One region of the Bradyrhizobium sp. AC87j1 genome, then DNA from elsewhere that is predicted to be linked to it. Evidence: riboswitches for the same ligand, from Rfam matches in the RefSeq annotation. Region 1 holds a riboswitch; the other holds the start of a gene.
What was found. Region 1 has a riboswitch for S-adenosylmethionine ahead of metX (homoserine O-acetyltransferase MetX). Riboswitches for the same ligand answer to the same signal wherever they lie in the genome.

Region 1 (6,669 bases):
GATGACGCTGGCCGGCGTCGGCTCCGGTTCGGAGATCGAGAATTTGGAGGCCTGGCGCAAGCAGTGCCGCGCCAATGCCGAGCAGTTCGAGACGCTGGGCTCCGTCGAGGTCGCAAAGGTCACGCGCGAGGCGCCGAGCCGGATTCCCTTCCTGGTGAAGGATCCCCGCGGCCACGCCGATTTCTACGCCGCGCTGGCGCGCCACGATTCAATGGGATCGGCGCGCACGATGCGCGGCTTCCAGGGCGGCAGACCTTCGATCTACACGATGACGGATGCGATCAAGCGCGCATCGACGCCGGCGCTGATCATCTGCGGCGACGAGGACGATCTATGCGTCGGACCGAGCCTGTTCCTGAAGAAGCATCTGCCTGCGGCGGGGCTCGCGATGTTTCCGAAGTCCGGCCACGTGCTCAATCTCGAAGAGCCCGCGCTGTTCAACGAGACGGTGGCGCGGTTCGTGACGCTGGTGGAAGCGGGACGATGGCCGGTGCGCGACCGGAGGTCGCTGGCGCATTAGGCACAGGCGCAGCCAAATACTCCCTCGCGTAGCCCGGATGGAGCGAAAGCGTAATCCGGGATTCTCAACGCGGCGCGACGTGCCCTGGATTGCGCTGCGCTTCATCCGGGCTACGGGGTCCGGTTAGGTTTGCACTATGAAACGCCCCGCGCTCTCAACTCCGTCACCCTGAGGTGGCCGCTTCTTCAGCGGCCCTCGAAGGGCGACGGCCACGCTCTCGCCACAGCGAGAAATGAGCACGCCGAAACACTCGGCCGCTCATCCTTCGAGGCTCCCGGCGCGATGCTTTGCATCGCGCCACTCGCGCCTCAGGATGACGGGTCAGACGGCAATGGCCGCAATGACAGGAAACTATTTCCCGCCGCCGCGGCTGAGCAGAAACACCGCCTGCTCGCCGAACATGTTCCACACCCACCAGGGCAGATTCAGCGGCACCGGGCGGCCGTAGAGATCGAGCGCGACCGAGCGCTCCATCTTGACGTTGATCTCGTCGCAGAGCTGCACGAAATCCTTGATGGTGCAGAAATGGATGTTGGCGGTGTCGTACCAGGTCGCCGGCAAATTCTCGGTGCGCGGCATGTGGCCGCCGACCAGGAGCTGGAGCCGCATCTTCCAGAAACCGAAATTCGGGAACGAGACGATGGCGCGTCGGCCGATGCGCAGCAGATTCTCCAGCACCACCCGCGGCTGCCGCGTCGCCTGCAGCGTCTGCGACAGGATCACGTAGTCGAAGGCGTCATCCGGATAATTGACGAGATCGGTGTCGGCATCACCCTGCACCACCGCAAGGCCCTTGGCGACGCAGCGGTTGACGCCCTCGCGCGACAGCTCGATGCCGCGGCCGTCGATGCCGCGGGTCTCCAGCAGCTGAAGCAGGTCGCCCTCGCCGCAGCCGACGTCGAGCACTTTCGAGCCCGGCTTGACCATCTCGGCGACCAGCAGATGATCGGCGCGAAACTGGCCGGACGATCCGGTCGCGACGCCGTTCAACGGCAGCACTTCCTGTACAGACATGACTAGCCGTCCCTGGTGAGCCCGCGCGCCTTGCCCGCCGATTGCAGGAAGGCGCGGGAGATGTCGAAGAATTCGGGCACGTCGAGCAGGAAGGCGTCGTGGCCGCGATCGGTCTCGATCTCGGCGAACGACACCCGCGCGCTCGACGCATTCAGCGCATGCACCAGCGCGCGCGATTCCGAGGTCGGAAACAGCCAGTCGCTGGTGAAGGAGACCACGCAGAAGCGGGTCGCAATTCCCGCGAACGCCTTTGCGAGCACGCCGCCATGGTCGGCGGCGATGTCGAAATAATCCATCGCGCGCGTCAGATAGAGATAGGAATTGGCATCGAAACGCTCGACGAAGGACGAGCCCTGGTAGCGTAGATAGGACTCGACCTGGAAGTCGGCGTCGAACGAGAAGGTCGGCAGCTCGCGGTCCTGCATGCGCCGGCCGAATTTTCGATGCAGCGCCGCGTCCGAGAGATAAGTGATGTGCGCCGCCATCCGCGCCACCGCGAGCCCGCGATGCGGATGGATGCCGTGATCGGCATAGCCGCCGCCGTGCCAGTCGGGATCGGCCATCACGGCCTGGCGGCCGAGCTCGTGGAAGGCGATGTTCTGCGCCGAGTGCCGCGTCGCGCAGGCAATCGCCAGCGCGGAGAACACGCGGCCCGGATAGGCGGCGGTCCATTGCAGCACCTGCATGCCGCCCATCGAGCCGCCGACCACCGCAAACAGCGTGCCGACGCCGAGCCGGTCGACCAGCATCGCCTGCGCACGCACCATATCCGGGATGGTGATGACGGGGAAATCCAGGCCCCAGACCTTGCCGGTAGCAGGATTGATCGACGCCGGCCCGGTCGAGCCCATGCAGCCGCCGATCACGTTGGAGCAGATGATGAAATAGTGCTTGGGATCAATCGGACGTCCAGGGCCGACCAGCGTCTCCCACCAACCGGGCTTGCCGGTGACGGGATGCACATTGGCGACATGCTGATCGCCGGTCAGCGCATGGCAGATCAGCACCGCGTTGGAGCGATCGGCGTTGAGCTCGCCATAGGTCTGGTAGGCGATCTGGAACGGGGTGAGATCGACGCCGCAATCGAGCCGCAGCGGCTGCTCGGCGCCGAAATGCGCGATCTGCGAGCTTGGATGATCCACCTCGTGCGACCGTTCGTCGGCGCTGATCGCAGGACTCGGTATCGACTTGACGCCACCCATCTGACCATCGACCTCGTTTGCGATCAAACGCGTGATCGCCACTTGCATCAGGCCATGAAAAACCCGGCCTGAACGATAGGTTCGGCCGGGATCGGAAGCGTCCCCGGCCTGTTTAGCGAGTTTTTTAACGTGGCTGCAAGCCGGCCGGCTCAAATGACCACGGAACGGGCAAAAGCTACCGTCTTGGGCGGTTTTCGTCAAGTCGCGGCCCGGATCGGGCCAATTCGTCTGCCACGCCGTCGGCGGAAAGCAGCGTCATTTCTCTTTGCTTTCGCGGCCCCGACTGCCTAATCAGGGCATCCCCCATCGAAACGATCGACAGCCAGACATGTCCCAACGTCCGCCCGCGCCACCATCGCTCCAGGAACTGCGCAAGGAGATCGACGCGATCGACGAGGGCATGCATCGCCTGCTGATGCAGCGCGGCGACATCATCGACCGCCTGATCCAGGTGAAGCAGACCCAGGAGGTCGGCTCGGCGTTCCGCCCCGCGCGCGAGGCCGCCATGATGCGCGAGATCGTGCAGCGCCATCGCGGCATCCTGCCGCTCGACACGGTCGAGAGCATCTGGCGCGTCATCATCTCGACGTTCACCTATGTGCAGGCGCCGTTCTCGGTGCATGCCGACATCTCGGCGAGCGAGCCGGCGATGCGCGATTCCGCGCGCTTCCATTTCGGCTTCACGGTGCCTTACGTCGCGCATTTCAGCGCGCAGGCCGCGGTCGAGGCGGTGGCGAAATCCAAGGGCGATCTGGCGCTGGTGTCGGCGACGTCGAGCCGCACGCCATGGTGGCTCTTGCTCGAAACGGAAGGCGCGCCGAAGATCATCGCGCGGATGCCCTTCGTCGAACGCGACGATCATCCGGCGGCACTGCCGGTGTTCGCAATTTCGCGCGTCGCCGACAGCGCCCTGGTGACTGAGGTCGAGACCTTCAGCGTCCGCGTCTCCGGCTGGAACGCCGAGGTCGCGCGCGCCCTGTCGCCGCTCGCCGAGATCGTGGCGGTGCCTGATACCGCCTTCGACGGCGCGGCGCTGCTTGTCTCGGTCACGAGCGCGACCAGCATCGACAAAATCAGAGCTGCCCTGATCGAGGCGGGGGCCTCGGTGCGCTCCACGGCCCTCGTCGGCAGCCACGCAACGCGCTATACGGTGCCCCCGACCGGGGCGAAATCGTAAATCGCGCGCCGCGCCCCGCCATTCTCGGAGTTCAAGATGTCCCGCCCCGTGCCGAATCCCGGCATTCTCGATATTGCGCCCTACACGCCCGGCAAGAGCCCGGTGGCGGAGCCGGGCCGCAAGGTGTTCAAGCTGTCGGCTAACGAGACGCCGTTCGGGCCCTCGCCCAAGGCAATCGAAGCCTTCAAGCACGTGGCGGACCACCTGGAAGACTATCCGGAAGGAACCTCGCGCGTGCTGCGCGAGGCGATCGGCCGCTCGTTCGGGCTCGACCCCAACCGCATCATCTGCGGCGCCGGCTCGGACGAGATCCTCAATCTGCTGGCGCACACCTATCTCAGCCACGGCGACGAGGCGATCTCCACCACGCACGGCTTCCTGGTCTACCCGATCGCGACCATGGCGGTGGGCGCCAAGAACGTCGTGGCTCAGGAGACCAACCTCACCTGCGACGTCGACGCCATCCTCAAGGCGGTGACGCCGAAGACAAAGCTGGTCTGGCTCGCCAATCCCAACAATCCGACCGGCACCTATGTGCCGTTCGACGAGGTCAAGCGCCTGCGCGCCGGCCTGCCCTCGCACGTGCTGCTGGTGCTCGATGCCGCCTATTGCGACTACGTCTCGCGCAACGACTACGAGATGGGGATCGAGCTGGTCGCCACCACCGAGAATACGGTGGTGACGCACACCTTCTCCAAGATCCACGGCCTCGCCGCGCTGCGCATCGGCTGGATGTTCGGCCCCGAGCACATCATCGACGCGGTCAACCGCATCCGCGGCCCGTTCAACGTGTCGACGCCGGCAATGTATGCCGCGGTCGCCGCGATCGAGGACACCGCGCACCAGGCGATCTCGAAGCAGTTCACCGAGACCTGGCGCAACTGGCTGACCGAGGAGATCGGCAGGCTCGGACTGAAGGTGACGCCGAGCGTCGCCAATTTCGTGCTGATCCACTTCCCGACCGACAAGGGCAAGACCGCTGACGATGCCGACGCCTTCCTGACCAAGCGGGGCCTCGTGCTGCGCGGCTTAAAGAATTACGGCCTGCCGCATTCGCTGCGCATGACCATCGGCACCGAGGAGGCCAACCGCCTCGTGGTCGACGGCTTGCGCGACTTCATGGCCGGCAAATGAGCAGCGCACCGCACTTCCAGCGCGTCGCGCTGATCGGCTTCGGCCTGATCGGCGGCTCGATCGCGCGCGCTGCGAAGCTCCAGGGCCTTGCGGGCGAGATCGTCACCACCGCGCGCTCGGAGAAGACCCGCGCGCGGGTGATGGAGCTCGGTATCGTCGACCAGGTCGTGGCGACCAATGCGGAAGCGGTGAAGGATGCCGATCTCATCATCCTCTGCATTCCCGTCGGCGCCTGCGGCGAGGTCGCGCAGGAGATCGCCGCGCATCTGAAGCCCGGCGCAATCATCTCCGACGTCGGCTCGGTCAAGGGCGCCATCGTCAGGGACATGGCGCCGCATCTGCCGAAGACCATTCATTTCGTGCCGGCGCACCCCGTGGCGGGCACCGAGCATTCGGGGCCGGATTCAGGTTTCGCCGAGCTCTTCATCAATCGCTGGTGCATTCTCACCCCGCCGGAAGGTGTCGATGCGGCCGCCACCGATCGCCTGCGCGCCTTCTGGGCGGCGATGGGCGCCAAGGTCGAGGTGATGACGCCGGATCATCACGATCTCGTGCTCGCGATCACCAGCCATCTGCCGCATCTGATCGCCTACACCATCGTCGGCACGGCCGACGAGCTGGCGCAGGTCACGGAGTCCGAGGTGATCAAGTTCTCCGCCGGCGGTTTCCGCGATTTCACCCGCATCGCGGCGTCCGATCCGACGATGTGGCGCGACGTCTTCCTCGCCAACAAGGAAGCCGTGCTGGAGATGCTCGGCACCTTCACCGAGGATCTCGCAAAACTCACCCGCGCGATCCGGCGCGGCGACGGCGAAGCGCTGTTCGACCATTTCACGCGCACCCGCGCCATCCGCCGCGGCATCGTCGAGATCGGCCAGGATTCGGCGGCCGCGGATTTCGGCCGGCAGCATGGTGCGCTGAAGAAGCCGTGAGTTCGTAGCCCGGATGGAGCGCAAGCGTAATCCGGGATTCTTGATCGCGGCTGGCACCGTCCCGGATTGCGCTTCGCTCCATCCGGGCTACGGCAGCTACGCCACCTAATACAGCGGCGGAATCTGGCCGACCTTGACCGGGCCGAGCAGCACGGCGCCGTCGACGAATTTCAGCGGGAAGCTGCGCGCCTTCTTGCCTTCCAGCGTGCTCTCGGTGCCGATCGAGTTGATGCCGGCGGCAACGCCGGCATTGGCGTTCTGCTTGATCACCTTGCCGAGGCCGGGAACGGCGCGATCGAGCGCGCCGAACAGATTGTTGAGGTCCTGCGACTTCATGCCGGGCGCGACGCGATCGAGAGTGGCCTGCGGCACGCCCTCCTCCAGCATCTTCTCGATGCCGAGCGCCGGGATCACGCGCTCGAGGCCCGTCACCGTCATCTGCAATTCGCCGTCGAGCCGGCCGCTGGCGGAGAGGCCGAGCGTGCCGGCCGCAACCGCGATCATCTCGCCCTGCTGGATCCGCGACTGCACGATCTCGATATGACCGCCGGCGGCCTGGATCTCGCGGAAGCGCTGCGGCCAGGGCTTTGGCGTCAGGTCGGACAGGCCCGTGATCTTGGCGCGCGTGTCCGCCTCGAACGGCTCGGCGAGCAGGGGGTGAACGCCCTGGATGCTGCCCTGCGCGACATG
Region 2 (6,669 bases), on a different contig from region 1:
CTCGGAGGGCAGCTCCTATCCGGCGCGCATGGAAGCGGTTCTGAAGGAAAAGCTGCCACCGTCAGAAGCGGTGCACGTCTCCGTAGAAATACAGAGCAAGAGAACGGCGGAGGAGGCCGCCTCGACCTTCGTTAAGCTGGTGGAAGCAAAGACGCCTACTTTGGTCATCTGGCAGACCGGGACCGTGGATGCTATCCGATCCATCGATCCCGACGAATTTCGGAGCGCGGTGACCGACGGGGTTGTTGCGCTGCAAAAGGCAGGGGCCGACGTCGTCTTGATGAATTTGCAGTACAGCCCGCGCACCGAAACCATGATCTCGGCGCAGCCTTTTCTCGATAATATGCGCGTGGTGGCGCAGGAGCACGACATCCCGCTGTTCGATCGCTTCACGATCATGCGGCAGTGGAATGATCAGGGTCAGTTCGACCTGTTCAGTCCGTCCCGCGGGCCCGAACTGGCGAAGCAGGTTCATGATTGCCTTGGCCGGGCGTTGGCACAGTTCGTGATCGACGCAGCCCATCTGGAGCCGGCCCAGCAGCAAAATTGAGGTCTAGCGTTAATGAGTTCTCTCCGCCCTTTTTGCCTGACGGCATGGCTGGCCGCACCTGCAGCAGCAGTGCTGTTGTTGCTGGCGCCAGCCTCGCATGCGCAGACCCAAGCCGCGCAGGCGACACAAGCACCGGCGCAGTCGGCTGATCCCGCTCCCGCTTCGCCGTCCCAGACCACCGTTGCCGTGACCTCGCCCGAGCAGCGCGGCATCACGGCGCGCGCCATCGACAAGGTGAAGCAGGTCGCCAAATCCGCCGGCGACGTCTTCAACCGCGTGCCCTGCCTGCCGTCAAAGGGCGGCTCGAAGGCGATGGGCTCGCTGCCGCATGTTGCAAGCAAGCTCGTGGCCGGCCAGCCCGTCCTCATCGTCGCGTTCGGCTCGTCGTCGACCGCAGGATTCGGCGCGAGCTCGCCGGAATTCAATTATCCGAACCGTCTTGCTGCCCAGCTGCGCCGCCACTATCCGACCGCCGACATCACCGTCGTCAATGCCGGCGTCGGCGGCGAGGATGCGCCCGAGATGATGAAGCGCCTCCAGACGCAGGTGATCGACGTGCATCCGGATCTCGTGATCTGGCAGGTCGGCACCAACGCTGTGCTGCGCAACCTCGATCCCGGCGACACCGCCAAACTGGTCGAGGACGGCATCAGCCGCATCCAGGCCGCCGGCGGCGCCGACATCGTGCTGGTCGATCCGCAATATTCGCCGGCCGTCAACCAGCGCGGCGAAAGCGCCGGCAAGATGGTGAAGCTGCTGGGCAAGGTCGCCGAGCTGCGTCACGTCGGCATCTTCCCGCGCTTCGAGGTGATGCGCGACTGGCACGAGAACCAGTCGATTCCGGTCGAGAGCTTCGTCATCGCCGACGGCCTGCACATGAACGATTGGGGCTATGCCTGCTTCGCCCAGCTGCTCGGCGACGACATCATCCGCTCGGTGGGGCAGATCAAGCTGGGCGTGAACGTGCCCGCGGACGTAAGAACGTATCGGCCGATGTAGCTTGCTTCACCCTCCCCTGGAGGGGGAGGGTCGATCGCGCGAAGCGCGAGCGGGGTGGGGTGATCTCTCCACTCGGGCACTGTTGGATGTGGGAAGACCGTCACCCCACCCCGCTACGCATTCCGCTTCGCTGCATGCGTAGCAACCCTCCCCCTCCAGGGGAGGGTAAGAACCTCACGCCTTCTCCAGCGCCGCGGTCAGATCCTCGATCAGATCATCGGCATGCTCCAGCCCCGCGGAGAAGCGGATAAAACCTTCGCTGATGCCGAGCGCGGCGCGGTCCTCCGGCTTCAGGCGCTGATGCGTCGTGGTCGCCGGATGCGTGACGAGGCTCTTGGCGTCGCCGAGATTGTTGGAGATCTTCGCCAGTTTCAATTCGTTGAGCACACGGAACGCCGCGGCCTTTCCGCCCTTCACCTCGAAGCCGACCAGCGTCGAGCCGCCGCGCATCTGCTTTTTCACCAATGCTGCCTGCGGATGATCGGCGCGGCCCGGGAAAACCAGTCGCGAGATCTTCGGATGGCTCGCCAGCACGTCGGCGATGCGCGCGGCCGTATCGGTCTGCGCGCGCACGCGCACGCCCAGCGTCTCCAGGCCCTTGAGCAGGACCCAGGCGTTGAACGGCGAGATCGACGGGCCGGTCTGGCGCATGAAATTGTGGATGTGCTCGGCGATGAAGGCTTCCGACGACAGGATGATGCCGCCGAGGCAGCGGCCCTGGCCGTCGATATGCTTGGTCGCGGAATAGACCACGACGTCGGCCCCGAGCGCCAGCGGGCTCTGCCAGATCGGTGTTGCGAACACGTTGTCGACGACGAGCCGCGCGCCGCCCTTGTGCGCGATCTCGGCAATCCCTGGGATGTCGAGCACATCCAGCGTCGGATTGGTCGGGCTCTCCAGGAAGAGCGTCTTGGTGTTCGGCCTCACGGCGCGCTGCCATTGGTCGAGGTCGAGCCCGTCCACCAGCGTGGTCTCGATGCCGTAGCGCGGCAGCAGGTCCTGGATGACGTAAAGGCACGAGCCGAACAGGGCGCGGGAAGCCACCACGTGGTCGCCGGCCCTAAGCGGCGCCAGGATCGCAGTCGTCACCGCGGCCATGCCGGTCGCCGCCGAGCGGGCGGCTTCGGCGCCTTCGAGCTCGATCATGCGGCGCTCGAACATCGCGATGGTGGGATTGGAGTAGCGCGAATAGATGAAGCCCGGATCCTCGCCCTTGAACCGCGCCTCGCATTGCTCGGCAGTGTCGTAGACGTAGCCCTGGGTCAGGAACAGCGCCTCCGACGTCTCGCCATATTGCGAGCGCAGGGTGCCGGAATGGACCAGGCGGGTTTCGGGACGATAGTTGGTGGTCGACTTCGACATAGGTACCTCCGACATGACCGTCTCGTCGAAAACGGTCACAAAAAAACCGGCCTGGATATCTCCACGGGCCGGGATCACAGAGGTCCCCGGCCTGTTTAGCGACTTATTTAACGTGGCTGCAAGCCGGCCGGCTCAAATCACCACGGGATAAGTGATGCTCATATTCCGCAATGCCCTTTCCGTCAAGGCGTCCATCGGATAGCCGTAAAAGACTTGTATTTCCGGCATGTCCGGATGCATCTGCCCCCTGAAGAGGACCCCCGGTTGACGTTCACGGTTGCGCCCGACGCCAATGGTATCCTGCCCGACCGCATGATCGCGGCGATGGCGAAGGCCGGGCTCATCCTGCCCGCCTATGACTTCGTCGAGAGCCAGATCCAGCCGGCGAGCCTCGATCTGCGTCTCGGCGACATCGCTTATCGCGTCCGCGCCAGCTTCCTGCCCGGTCCCGGCGCCACCGTCGCCGAGCGCATCGACGAATTGAAGCTGCACGAATTCAGCCTCGCCGATGGGGCGGTGCTGGAGACCAACTGCGTCTACATCGTGCCGCTGCTGGAGAGCCTCGCGCTGCCGCCGGAGATCGTCGCGGCCGCGAATCCGAAGAGCTCCACCGGCCGGCTCGACGTCTTCACCCGCGTCATCGCCGATGGCACCCGCCGCTTCGACATGATCGGCGCCGGCTATCACGGCCCGCTCTATGCCGAGATCAGCCCGAAGACGTTTCCGGTGCTGGTTAGCGAGGGCTCGCGTCTGTCGCAGGTGCGCTTCCGCACCGGTGACGCCATCCTCAATGCCGACGAGCTCGACGGCTTGCATGCCGCCGAGCGCCTCGTCGACATCGACGATGCTGATCTCTCGGGTGGCGTCGCCGTCTCCGTCGATCTCTCCGGCGAGAAGGCAAACGGCTTCGTCGGCTACCGCGCCAAGCGCCACACCGGTGTCGTCGACGTCGATCGCCGCTCCGGCTATTCCGTCGAGGACTTCTGGGAGCCGATCTCGGCTCGTCCCGACGGCAGCCTGATCCTCGATCCCGGTGAGTTCTACATCCTGGCGTCGAAGGAAGCCGTGCAGGTGCCGCCCGACTATGCCGCGGAGATGGTGCCGTTCGATCCGCTGGTCGGCGAATTCCGCGTGCATTATGCCGGATTCTTCGATCCCGGCTTCGGCTATGCAGGCGCGGGCGGAAAAGGCGCGCGCGCCGTGCTGGAAGTGCGGTCGCGCGAAGTGCCGTTCATCCTCGAGCACGGCCAGATCGTCGGCCGCCTCGTCTACGAGAAGATGCTGGCCCGTCCCGACGCGATGTACGGCCAACGCATCGGCTCGAACTATCAGGCCCAGGGCCTCAAACTATCGAAGCATTTTCGGGTGTAGCTGCCCATTTTACTGTCATGCCCCGGCTTGACCGGGGCATCCAGTACGCCGCGGCCTGTCGGCTCTATAGTGATCGCCTCTGGAATACTGGATCGCCCGATCCTCGTGCGCAATTGCGCACTGGTCGGGCGATGACACCGGTGTGTCAGGATGCGAAGCGAAATTCGGGCTACATGCAAGGTGGTGACATGAGCAACCAATCCGAACTCGACGCAAAGATCGTCGAAGACGTCGCGGATGCGCTGATCTATTCGGATCGCTCCGGCACGATCATGCGGTGGAACCGTGCAGCGGCGGCGCTGTTCGGCTTCTCCGCTGCGGAAGCGCTCGGCCAGAATCTCGATCTGATCATTCCCGAACACCTGCGCGCCGCGCACTGGAAGGGCTTTGAAGCTGCGCTGGCCAGCGGCAAGCATGAAGCTTGCGGGCAGGCCGACACTGACCCGCGCGCTGCATAAGAGCGGGCGCAAGCTCTACATCGAGATGACCTTTGCGTTGGTGCGGGATTCCGGCGGCAACGTCTTGGGATCGGTGGCGATGGCGCGCGATGTCACCGACCGGGTCGAGCGAGAGCGCGCGGCCAAGACGCCACCGCAAACTTCGTGATGCGGAATTGGCGGGTGGCCACGCAGGGCGCTCTGCACGGGCGTCATGTTGCCTGCCGGAAGGTGCGGTGACACACTCGATCGCAACAACGATCGGGAGCGAAACGAATGACCGCCGCAGCTGACGCCGCGCAGGAAGCCCAATGGAAGCGCTGGCGTGCAGTCGCCGACCTCTACCACGCCTATTTCACCGGCCTCATCCTCACCGTCGTCACGCGGCGCGGCACTGCGGATGCAGCGGAGTTCGTCTTCCGCGTGTTCCGCCGCCAGCAGCAGGAGCGCTTCCTGCCCGGGCTTAGGAAGCTGGGGATCGATCATCTGCCGCCGGCGGTGGCGGCCGCGCAATATCACTATCTCTCGAACTGGATCGGCGGCGTGCATGTCGAATACATGTATGAGAGCGACGCCAAGGCCTGGATCCGCTATCCGCCGCCGCGCTGGATCTGGAAGGGCACCGCGATCTGCGGCGTGCCGGGCGAGGTCTCGCGCGCGATGCTGCGGGGATGGCACTCCAATAACGGCGTTGCGCTCGGCGATCTCAGGCTCGGCTTCGTCTGCACCAAGCAGAGCGTCGACGGGCAGGACGGGCTGGAAGGCTACTACCACCAGTACGATCATCCGCTCGAGCTGGACCAGCGGCTCGTGTTCGCGCGCCACCTCGAAGCGCCGCTGTTCGACGCGAAGACTGCGCCGGCTCTGCCGGTTGCGAGCTGGCCGAAACCGCGCCTCGAAAAAGCCTATCGCAACTATGCGATGGAGTATGTGCGCACGGCGGCGCCCGTGATGGTGCAGTTGTTCGGCCCGGAAGACGCCGGCTATCTGCTGCACCTCACCGGCAAGTTGATCGGGATGCAATATTTCGACGAAGTCGCCGCCGCGCTGGCGATGAGCCGCGGCGGGGCAAGCGAATTCGCGTCGTTCCTGAACGCGCTGTTCGCGGCGCAGGATGACACGGCCGAGACCTCGCGATCCGAAGGCTCCTTCGAAATCCGCCAGCAGAGCTGGAAGCTGATGGACGACGTCGCCGATTATCACCCCGCCTGCGCCAAGGTGCTGGAGGGCTTGTTCGAGGGGCTAGCTGCGGGATGCGGGCGGCATATCGGCGTGCGCATGCGCGCCGCCGCTGGCGGCCGTCCGCCGCTGGTTTGGGCCGTGGAATAGGCGATGGCGCCGCCGCGCGCTTCTCCTCTCCCCGCAAGCGGGGAGAGGAGAACAACAGCCGCAATTTCACGGGCTGAAATGCGCTGCCGCAGGGCACGCCTGCAGCTAGCGCAGGAGGAATCGCTGCGGGCCGTGCTAACAAGCCTCTCGCCGCGCCTTCTGCGCGAAGAAAATAATTGGCACACCTACGCATTGCCGCGCCGCAAATGGCGCCCCGTGCCCCGGAGAGGACATGTCCGACATCGCCGAAATCCCGGTCGATGAGCAAGAGCGTCCGCTGCCGCCGCCCCCGCCGCCGGTGCGAAGCGCGCTGACGGACGGGCCGATTCTGCGCACGCTGCTCTCCCTCGCCTGGCCCAACGTGATCGCGCTCTCGGCCGGCACCTGCACGGTGATCGCGGAGACCTCCTATATCGGCCGGCTCGGCGTCGAGGCGCTGGCGGCGATGGCGCTGGTGTTTCCGACAATCATTCTGACCATGACGATGTCGGGCGGCGCCATGGGTGGTGCGGTGGCTTCCGCCATTGCCCGCGCGCTCGGCGCCGGCGATCGCGAACGCGCCGGTACGCTCGCCGCGCATGCGATCCTGATCGGCATCAGCTTCGGCCTCGTCTTCATGCT

Region 2: another riboswitch for S-adenosylmethionine. It lies ahead of CV770_RS18785 (O-succinylhomoserine sulfhydrylase); the one in region 1 lies ahead of metX (homoserine O-acetyltransferase MetX).

The regions. Positions count from the first base shown of each region.
Region 1 covers NZ_PTFE01000021.1:76,021-82,689, forward strand. Annotated here, with positions in the region: gene CV770_RS13890 (alpha/beta fold hydrolase) at 1-520, shown strand, start outside; gene metW (methionine biosynthesis protein MetW) at 872-1,534, opposite strand; gene metX (homoserine O-acetyltransferase MetX) at 1,537-2,736, opposite strand; SAM riboswitch at 2,828-2,907, opposite strand; gene CV770_RS13905 (chorismate mutase) at 3,065-3,913, shown strand; gene CV770_RS13910 (pyridoxal phosphate-dependent aminotransferase) at 3,950-5,047, shown strand; gene CV770_RS13915 (prephenate/arogenate dehydrogenase family protein) at 5,044-5,979, shown strand; gene CV770_RS13920 (DUF2125 domain-containing protein) at 6,085-6,669, opposite strand, start outside.
Region 2 covers NZ_PTFE01000033.1:48,472-55,140, reverse strand. Annotated here, with positions in the region: gene CV770_RS18795 (SGNH/GDSL hydrolase family protein) at 1-550, shown strand, start outside; gene CV770_RS18790 (SGNH/GDSL hydrolase family protein) at 563-1,549, shown strand; gene CV770_RS18785 (O-succinylhomoserine sulfhydrylase) at 1,724-2,911, opposite strand; SAM riboswitch at 2,986-3,065, opposite strand; gene CV770_RS18780 (2'-deoxycytidine 5'-triphosphate deaminase) at 3,146-4,282, shown strand; gene CV770_RS43355 (PAS domain S-box protein) at 4,300-4,740, shown strand; gene CV770_RS43350 (PAS domain S-box protein) at 4,697-4,888, shown strand; gene CV770_RS18770 (hypothetical protein) at 4,996-6,048, shown strand; gene CV770_RS18765 (MATE family efflux transporter) at 6,281-6,669, shown strand, end outside.